Regions from separate parts of the Mesorhizobium sp. M1D.F.Ca.ET.043.01.1.1 genome, predicted to be linked through region 2. Evidence: riboswitches for the same ligand, from Rfam matches in the RefSeq annotation. Region 2 holds a riboswitch; each other region holds the start of a gene.

Region 1 (3,257 bases), 510 kb from region 2:
ACTTGAGAATAGCCACGGTGGTACCTTATTTTCGGCTGTGAAGCACACGAGACCCGCGACGTGAGACCCAGTTGCTCAATACCCAGTTGCTGGGTGAGCGTGCATGACTGCCAACGGAAGGTCTTGCACGCACCCTCGCGATCTTGAGCAATGGTCGCCATGACTTTCTTCTTGCAGGCTTTTGAGTGGCCCAGCCTGCAATCACCAGACCCCACCGACTCTAAAGAGCGTGGCAGACGGGATAGTCGAGGTTGCCCGGCACAATTACGCTCAAGGCTTGCGCCGCCCAGAGGACACGCTGAAAAGGCAGCATGGGCGCGCAAGCACGCCATTCACGAGAGGTTCGACATGAAGACTATGCAAGAAAAAGACATTCCGGCATTCGTGCAAGCAGTTGTGGAGGCCGGCTGCAACATTTGCGCGATTGGCAACTTGGGATATGTCTTTGGCGATGCTGATTTGACGCCGGCGCAACGGAGGTCCGTCGAGCCACAGCTGCGCAGGATTGCTGAGATCTACGGCGAACGCGATCATCTCATGGACGAGATAGCTGTATATCTGCGGTCGATCGGACGCCATGTCGAGGTTGAGCCGAAGACAGGTGTTTCCTGATGGCCGCGATCGATCGCGTTCCGTAGTCGCCATTTCTATTGGGTAACGAGCAGCCGTCTTCCAACCTCTGAAACAAAAAAGAGGTGACCCCCAAAGGCCGCTCTCGAGACCGCAAGTCTGAGCCGCTAACGCATTGCGATAACCAGGCTGTCCGAACTGGGCGTCGATGCCTTCCTCGACCAGGTCGCGGTAGGCGGCGATCTCATCTACCGCATGCATAGCCAAGCCAGAGAAGTTTTCGGCAGCGGAATTCTCGGTCGCTTCCCCTTTTATGACTAGAGGGTGCGGCCGATCCGGCCGCGACGATCTCGCAGGGATTGCCATATACGGCAACACGAACACCGGCGGATCAATACTCGGATAATGGCGGCCGGCTATGTAGCGATCGATCGCGCACCAACATATCAATGCAATAGCTTAGTTGCTTTCAAAGGCGGGTCTCTACGAACTGCAAGCAAGCTAAACGATTGCGTCAACTCTTCCTCGCAGAGCGAAAACTCCGCGCCCACGCGATTTCTCTGCTGGAACAGCGGCACATCCTCAGCGCCAGGACACGGCCGCCGCCGTCGGGTTTTACGAAGCCGGTGATTGCATAAGTTGCCCGCAAGATATCATTGGTATCGGGAACGCCGCCGATGCCGCATCCTGAATAGAGCGGCCGCTTGCACCTGCCAGCCCGACGACCAGATCATATCTGCAACTCCATCTACCTGGACGTGGTGCAAATCACCTCGCTGAAGCCGCAAATCGTCGCCTTCGACCAGGATAACCACATCCGTGACCGCCTGAGCTACTCGGTCGATCTCGACGCACATGGCCGATACAGTTTTTCCATCCTTCACGAAGCGAATGAGACTTTGGCCATTCCAGCCCTGGTCTACGGGGCGTGACTTGTCCCCGATGCATGCGCGAGCTCTCCGCTCGGCCGGCCGCCGGACGTCGCCACCGGCCGAAGGCGCCCGAAGGCGCCCGAAGGCGCTTGACAAAGCAGCACCGGCCCATTCAACTTGAGGCATTCACGAGGGGAGTCCCGGTAAGGGGCTGAGATACTGCTGGCTTTCGCGGCGCAGTGACCCGTTGAACCTGATCCAGTTCATACTGGCGTAGGGACGGTGCAAGCGCTTTGCGGGAGTTTACGCCCGAGGTCCTGCTGCAGCAGGTCTACAGAAGCGTCTTTTCATCCTTCCGGCACAGAACTGGGTCTCCAATGCATGAGCAAAGGAGCCTCACGATGAATGCCCTCACCCCCGCCGTGTCGACGGGACCACTGCCCGCCTCGCGGAAAATCCACAAGCCCGGCGTCCTCTACCCGCAGATCAGGGTGCCGATGCGCGAGATTTCCGTCCATCCGACGGCCGGCGAACCGCCCGTCACCGTCTACGATCCGTCCGGCCCCTACACCGATCCATCAGTCCAAACCAGCATCGAAAAAGGCCTTGCCCGGCTTCGCCACGAATGGGTCACGGCGCGTTGCGATGTCGAAGCCTATGACGGCCGCCACGTCCGGCCGGAAGACAATGGATTCGCCACCGGCGAGCGCCTGACACCGGAATTTCCGATACGCAATCGGCCGCTCAAGGCCAAGCAGGGCAAGGCGGTGACCCAACTTGCCTATGCGCGCGCCGGCATCATCACGCCAGAAATGGAGTTCGTAGCCATCCGCGAGAATCTCGGCCGCGAGGTGATGCGCGGCAAGCTGCAACGCGACGGCGAAGCCTTCGGCGCGGCGATCCCAGATTTCGTCACACCCGAATTCGTGCGCGACGAGGTGGCGCGCGGACGCGCAATCATTCCCGCCAACATCAATCATCCCGAGAGCGAACCGATGATCATCGGGCGAAATTTCCTGGTGAAGATCAACGCCAACATCGGTAACTCGGCTGTCACATCGTCGATGGCCGAAGAGGTCGAAAAGATGGTGTGGGCGATCCGCTGGGGCGCCGATACGGTGATGGACCTGTCGACCGGCCGCAACATCCACAACATCCGCGACTGGATCGTGCGCAATGCACCGGTGCCGATCGGCACGGTGCCGCTCTATCAGGCGCTCGAAAAGGTCGGCGGCATCGCCGAGGACCTCAACTGGGAGGTCTATCGCGACACGCTGATCGAGCAGGCCGAGCAAGGCGTCGACTATTTCACCATCCACGCCGGCGTGCGGCTGCACTACATACCGCTGACCGTCGACCGGGTCACGGGCATCGTCTCGCGCGGCGGCTCGATCATGGCCAAATGGTGCCTGCACCATCACCGGGAGAGCTTCCTCTACGAGCATTTCGAGGAGATCTGCGACATCGCCAGAGCCTATGACGTTTCCTTCTCGCTCGGCGACGGCCTTCGTCCCGGTTCAATCGCCGATGCGAACGACGCGGCGCAATTCGCCGAACTGGAAACACTTGGAGAACTCACCAAGATTGCCTGGGCAAAGGACTGCCAGGTGATGATCGAAGGCCCGGGCCATGTCCCCATGCACAAGATCAGGCAGAACATGGACAAGCAGCTCGCAGTGTGCGGTGAGGCGCCGTTCTACACGTTGGGGCCGCTGACGACCGACATCGCGCCGGGCTATGACCACATCACCTCAGGGATAGGTGCCGCCATGATAGGCTGGTTCGGCACCGCAATGCTTTGCTACGTCACGCCGA
Region 2 (3,257 bases):
GCCGAGGCGGCGCATGTTGCGCTTGCGCCTGGCGGTGACGCCATAGCGCAGCCAATGCTCCTCGCGCACGATCTGGCGGCCGAGCTTGTGCTGCTCGCGCTCTTCCTCTTCCAGCACCTGGTCGCGCCATTCCTCGAAATGCGCAAACCCCTTGTCCAGCCGCCGCGTCTGGCCGCGGTCGAGCCAGACCGTGGCGCGCGAGACGCGTTCGAGAAAGCGACGGTCGTGCGAGATCAGGATGACGGCGGACGAGGTGTGGGCAAGCTCCTCTTCCAGCCATTCGATGACCGACAGGTCGAGATGGTTGGTCGGCTCGTCGAGCAGCAGGATGTCGGGTTCGGGCGCCATGACGCGGGCAAGCGCCGCGCGGCGCGCCTCGCCGCCGGAAAGGTCGTTCGGCCGTTCCTCCCCCGTCAGGCCGAGATGATCCATCAGATAGGTGGCGCGATGCGGGTCGTCGGCCGGGCCCAGCCCTGCCTCGACATAGGCGCGCACAGAGGCAAAGCCGTCCATGTCGGGCATTTGCGGCAAATAGCGAACCGTCGCCGAAGGCTGGCGGAAGACCTCGCCATCCTGCGGCTCGATCAGCCCGGCGGCGATCTTGAGCAGCGTCGACTTGCCGGAGCCGTTGCGGCCGACAAGCGCGATCTTCTCGCCGGCGGAGGCACTGAGCGCGGCGCCGTCGAGCAGCGGCGTGCCGCCAAACGTCAGTTTTATGCCGTCGAGATTGAGAAGAGGCGGAGCCATGTCAGCTTTCGGGAAGAGGATAGGGATGGGCGAGCAGAAGCGCCCGGCCACGCTCGAGCGCGATCTCGAGCCGGCCCTTGACCTCGTTTGATATAGTGAGCGAGGAGCCGAACGCCACCTCGACACGGTCAAGCGGCCACTTGGCGCCGGAGACCGTCAGGCCGGCGAGCTCGGAAAAGCCCAGCACCGAAAACAGCGTGCCGTCGGCGTAGTCGAAGCCGGCTGTGCCGGGCAGGATGGGCACGCCTTCCTGGGCGCCGCTGGTCAGCAGCACCGTCGTGCCCGCCTCGGCCAGCCGCACGCCGAGAGCCAGATGCAGGAAGGCATGGTCGGCGCGCTTGCCGCCGAAGGCGCCGGCCAGCACCAGGCTGGTGGCGCCGCGCGCGAGCGCCTCGGCGATGGCCAGCTCGCCATCGGTCTTGTCCTTCTCGGCCGGAAAGATCTTGCGCGGCACGGCGGCGAGGTCGGCCGGAAGGTTCGCCGGCACCGAGTCGAAGTCGCCGACCCAAAGCTCAGGGATCAGCCCAAGCATGCGGGCATGGCCGATGCCGGCGTCGGCGGCGATGACGCGGGAGCCTTCGATCTGGCGATCGAGCCGAGGCGTGCGGACGAGGTCGCCGCCAAGCAGGATGGTGAATGTGCCCATGGGCGTCGCCCTTACCAGCCCCGGTCGTGAAACGGAAGCCAGGCGCATCCAAACCAAACGGCGCTGCGTTCCAGAATAGGCCGTGATGCATTGGATGCCCCGGCAAACTTCCGCTTGCGCGCCGCATCGGCCGGGCCTATGTCTCGAAACGCTCTAACGGGGTGCCGGACGCTGACTTAGCGAACCGGCTGAGAGGCGACAAAGCCAACCCGCTGAACCTGATCCGGTTTGTACCGGCGGAGGGATTAGACGTTTCGGACCATCCGACGCCTCAATTCCTTTAACGCGAACGAAGGAGGCGCCGATGCGCTCATTGTTGTCCCGGCTTATTCTCGCGATAGGCTTTGTTTCACTTCTGGCAGGCATCGCGCCCGCCGAGGCGAAGGACAAGCTCACCGTCTATACCTATGAAAGCTTCACCGCCGACTGGGGTCCGGGACCCGCGGTGAAGAAGGAATTCGAAGCCGAATGCGGCTGCGATCTGGAATTCGTCTCCGTCGCCGACGGTGTGGCGCTGCTCAATCGCGTCAAGTTGGAGGGCGCCGGCACCAAGGCCGATGTCGTGCTCGGCCTCGACACCAACCTGACGGCCGACGCCAAGGCGAGCGGACTGTTCGCGCCGCATGGCGAAGTGTCCGGCAACAATGTGCCGGGCGGCTGGAGCGATGACACGTTCGTGCCCTTCGACTACGGCTACTTCGCCGTCGTCTACGATACCGAGAAGCTGAAGAGCCCGCCGAAAAGCCTGAAGGAACTCGTCGAGGGCAACGCCGCCGACAAGATCGTCATCCAGGATCCGCGCACCTCGACGCCGGGCCTGGGGCTGCTGTTGTGGGTGAAGTCGGTCTATGGCGACAAGGCGCCGGAAGCCTGGGCGAAGCTCAAGGCAAAAGTGCTCACCGTGACGCCCGGCTGGAGCGAGGCCTACGGCCTGTTCACCAAGGGCGAGGCGCCGATGGTGCTGTCCTACACCACCTCGCCGGCCTACCACATGGTGGCCGAGAGCACCGAACGTTACCAGGCTGCGTCCTTCGAGGAGGGCGAATACCTGCAGATCGAGGTCGCCGGCATCACCACCACGGGCGCGAAGAACCCGCTGGCGGAAAAATTCATCGCTTTCATGACCGGACCGAAATTCCAGGACGTCATCCCCGAGACCAACTGGATGTTCCCGGCCGGCAAGACCGACAAGCCGCTCAACCCGGCCTTCGACAAACTGGTGAAGCCGACCAAGACCTTGCTGTTCAGCCCGGAAGAGGTCGCGGCCAACCGCAAGGCCTGGGTGGACGAGTGGCTGGCGGCGATGAGCAAGTAGGTGGTCTTGGTTATTATCCTTCCAAGATGATTGCTCTACGGCGCCCCCCTCTGTCCTGCCGGACATCTCCCCCACTTGGGGGGAGATCGGTTGTCATCGGCGATTTCGCCAATCGCCGACGGTGCAGGAAAGAGTGGGGCGCCAAAGCTGCCGATCTCCCCCCTTGTGGGGGAGATGTCCGGCAGGACAGAGGGGGGCGCGAAGGAACGCGGCGTTCGCTAGCCTTCAGCCCTGCCCACGTGGTGCAGCGTGCAGTCCGCACCGCGCCCTGACTCCCGCGTCACCGCCGGCATCGTCGCCCTTGCGGCAATCGCCGTGCTCATCGGCGGCGCCTTCGCCGGGCTCATCCTCGAAGGCGCGAACGACCTGTCCGGCGCTCTCGCCGCCTTCGATGGCTACCTGTTCCGCGTCGCCCGCTTCACGCTGTGGCAGGCGCTGCTGTCGACATTGCTGTCGGTCGCGCCGGCGCTGCTGGTGGCACGCGCCCTGTCCAGGCATCCGGGCTTTCCGGGCCGTCGGCTGATCCTGCAGCTCTTCGCCGTGCCGCTG
Region 3 (3,257 bases), 1.9 Mb from region 2:
ACAACATCGTCTTCCTCGCCATTTTCGCCGTGCTGCTGGTCGCGTTCCGCCAGAAGGCGTGGGGGGCGCTGGCGGGCTTTGCCGCCTCGTTCGTCGCCTATTTCGCCATCTCGCATTGGGCGCAGCATCCCGGCTGGTGGCCGCATCTGTGGTTCTCCAGCATCGAGCAGCACTACAATATGGACGGTTTCGAGCCGCCGTTCTCGGTGGCGGCCTATCTCAAGGCTTTCGCCGCCTCGGTGGTGCGCGCCATCGACGTCAACAACTGGGTCGGCGTTTCCGTGCTGGCTTTAGCCGGATGGTATGGGCTCGACCGCGCCGGGTTCCGGCTCGACCGCCGCGCCGGTATCCTGCTTGCGGCATTGGTGCTCGGCGTGCTTGCCAAGTTCACCGTCTTTCCGATCCACGATACCCGCATCTATTTCCCTAACCTTCTGCCGCCCTTCCTGCTGCTGGCAGCGCCGCTGATGGCGCTCTGGGCATCGGCGAGCCCGGGCGGGCAGCGCGAGGCGCAGCATCTCGTTCCCGGAGGCAAGTCATGAGCCCGGTTTCCAGCTTCGCGCGCGTTCTGTTGTCGCTCGGCTTGCCTGCCAGCCTGCTCGATCGCGGGCCCGCGCTGCGCGGCACCAAGTTCCTCGCCAAGGCGGCGCTCAAGGCGCGCTTCGGCGGTGGACGGCCGTTCCAGATGGTCAATGTCGGCGCCTGCGACGGCGCGCTGTTCGACGACGTGACGCCCTGGCTGCACCGCATCAGGGGTGCTCGGGCGATGCTGGTCGAGCCGATCCCGTACAACCAGAAGCGGCTGCGCGCCAATTATCCGGACAAAAGCCGCTTCGTCATCGAGCCGGTGGCTGTGACCAGGACAAAGGGCACGATAACGGTCCACACCTTTGATGCCGCCGCGCTCGAGGCCGGCACGCTGCCGATCGAGTTCATCGGCTGCTCGTCGGTGACCGACACCAATCTGATGTCGGGCAAGAATGCCTGGGGCGAGGCCGACGCCAACTTCAACAAGTTCGCGCCGCATCTGAAGGACATCGAGGTGCCGTCGGAGACGCTGCAGACGCTGCTCGACCGCAACGGCATCGGCTATATCGACGCTTTCCTGGTCGATTGCGAGGGCGCCGACTGGATGGTGTTCGACCAACTCGAGCTCCAGCGCTACCGGCCCGGCATGATCAAGATCGAGGTCGGCGCGCTGCCGGCCGCCGAGATCGGCCAGGTCGTGGTCAAGCTGAAGACCGCCGGCTATCAGGTCGGCTTCCAGGCCGAGGACATCTGGGCCTTCGCCTGACTTTCGCCGTCGGCTTACGCTCCACCGCCATTGTCGGCCCGGCCGGCCTTGATGCGCTTGACAAGACGGCGCCGGCCCGTTCAACTTGAGCCATTCACCAGGGGAGTCCCGGCAAGGGGCTGAGATACTGCTGGCTTTCGCGGCGCAGTGACCCGTTGAACCTGATCCAGTTCATACTGGCGTAGGGACGGTGCAAGCGCTTTGCGGGGCTCCATGCCCGAAGACCTGTTTCGCGCAGGTGGACCAAGGCGGCTTTTCATCCTTCCGGCACAGAACTGGGTCTCCAATGCAGATGAGCAAAGGAGCCTCAAATGAATGCCTTGACCCCCACCGTTTCGACGGGACCGCTGCCTGCGTCGCGGAAGATCCACAAGAGCGGCATCCTCCATCCGCAGGTCAGGGTTCCGATGCGCGAGATCGCCGTCCACCCCACCGCCGGCGAGCCGCCGGTGACGGTCTACGATCCGTCGGGCCCCTATACCGACCCGGCGATCGAAACGGACATCGAAAAAGGACTTGCCCGGCTTCGCCAGGACTGGATCGCGGCGCGCGGCGATGTCGAAGCCTATGACGGCCGCCACGTCCGGCCGGAGGACAACGGATTTGCGACGGGCGAACGGCTGACGCCGGAATTTCCTGTCCGCAATCGTCCGCTGCGGGGGAAGGCCGGCAAGGCGGTGACGCAGCTTGCCTATGCACGCGCAGGCATCATCACGCCCGAGATGGAGTTCGTGGCCATACGCGAGAACCTTGGCCGCGAGATGCTGCGGGGCAGGCTGCAACAGGATGGGGAAGCGTTCGGCGCGTCGATACCGGATTTCGTCACGCCGGAATTCGTGCGCGACGAGGTGGCGCGCGGCCGCGCCATCATCCCCGCCAACATCAACCATCCCGAGAGCGAGCCAATGATCATCGGCCGCAACTTCCTGGTGAAGATCAACGCCAACATCGGCAACTCCGCCGTCACCTCCTCGATGGCCGAGGAGGTCGAAAAAATGGTCTGGGCGATCCGCTGGGGCGCCGACACGGTGATGGACCTGTCGACCGGCCGCAACATCCACAACATCCGCGAATGGATCGTGCGCAACGCGCCGGTGCCGATCGGCACGGTGCCGCTCTACCAGGCGCTGGAGAAGGTCGGCGGCATTGCCGAGGACCTGAGCTGGGAGGTCTATCGCGACACGCTGATCGAGCAGGCGGAGCAGGGCGTCGACTATTTCACCATCCACGCCGGCGTGCGGCTGCACTACATCCCACTGACCGTCGACCGGGTCACGGGCATCGTCTCGCGCGGCGGGTCGATCATGGCCAAATGGTGCCTGCACCATCACCGCGAAAGCTTCCTTTACGAGCACTTCGAAGAAATCTGCGACATCGCCAGGGCCTATGACGTCTCCTTCTCGCTCGGCGATGGCCTTCGCCCCGGGTCGATCGCCGACGCGAACGACAAAGCGCAGTTCGCCGAACTGGAGACGCTTGGCGAACTGACCAAGATTGCCTGGGCAAGGGACTGCCAGGTGATGATCGAAGGGCCCGGCCATGTTCCCATGCACAAGATCAAGCAGAACATGGACAAGCAGCTTGCCGTCTGCGGCGAGGCGCCGTTCTACACCCTCGGACCATTGACCACGGACATAGCGCCCGGCTACGACCACATCACATCCGGCATCGGCGCCGCCATGATCGGCTGGTTCGGCACGGCAATGCTCTGTTACGTGACGCCGAAGGAACATCTCGGCCTGCCGGACCGCAACGACGTCAAGACCGGCGTCATCACCTACAGAATAGCCGCGCATGCGGCAGACCTTGCCAAGGGGCATCCGGCTGCGAAGGTCCGCGACGACGCGCTTTCCCGCGCGCGCTTCGAGTTCCGCTGGGAAGACCAGTTCAACCTGTCGCTCGATCCCGAAACGGCGCGCTCGTTCCACGACGAAACCTTGCCCAAGGAAGCACACAAGGTGGC

The links. Region 2 has a riboswitch for thiamine pyrophosphate ahead of thiB (thiamine ABC transporter substrate binding subunit). Riboswitches for the same ligand answer to the same signal wherever they lie in the genome.
Region 1: another riboswitch for thiamine pyrophosphate. It lies ahead of thiC (phosphomethylpyrimidine synthase ThiC); the one in region 2 lies ahead of thiB (thiamine ABC transporter substrate binding subunit).
Region 3: another riboswitch for thiamine pyrophosphate. It lies ahead of thiC (phosphomethylpyrimidine synthase ThiC); the one in region 2 lies ahead of thiB (thiamine ABC transporter substrate binding subunit).

What each region holds. Positions count from the first base shown of each region.
Region 1 covers NZ_CP034444.1:3,781,279-3,784,535, reverse strand. The annotation lists gene EJ067_RS35830 (hypothetical protein) at 151-612, shown strand; gene EJ067_RS18550 (hypothetical protein) at 1,275-1,502, shown strand; TPP riboswitch at 1,624-1,740, shown strand; gene thiC (phosphomethylpyrimidine synthase ThiC) at 1,844-3,257, shown strand, end outside.
Region 2 covers NZ_CP034444.1:4,286,363-4,289,619, forward strand. The annotation lists gene EJ067_RS20780 (ABC-F family ATP-binding cassette domain-containing protein) at 1-747, opposite strand, end outside; gene EJ067_RS20785 (thiamine diphosphokinase) at 749-1,393, opposite strand; TPP riboswitch at 1,541-1,655, shown strand; gene thiB (thiamine ABC transporter substrate binding subunit) at 1,698-2,708, shown strand; gene thiP (thiamine/thiamine pyrophosphate ABC transporter permease) at 2,958-3,257, shown strand, end outside.
Region 3 covers NZ_CP034444.1:6,170,907-6,174,163, forward strand. The annotation lists gene EJ067_RS29525 (hypothetical protein) at 1-542, shown strand, start outside; gene EJ067_RS29530 (FkbM family methyltransferase) at 539-1,294, shown strand; TPP riboswitch at 1,384-1,500, shown strand; gene thiC (phosphomethylpyrimidine synthase ThiC) at 1,606-3,257, shown strand, end outside.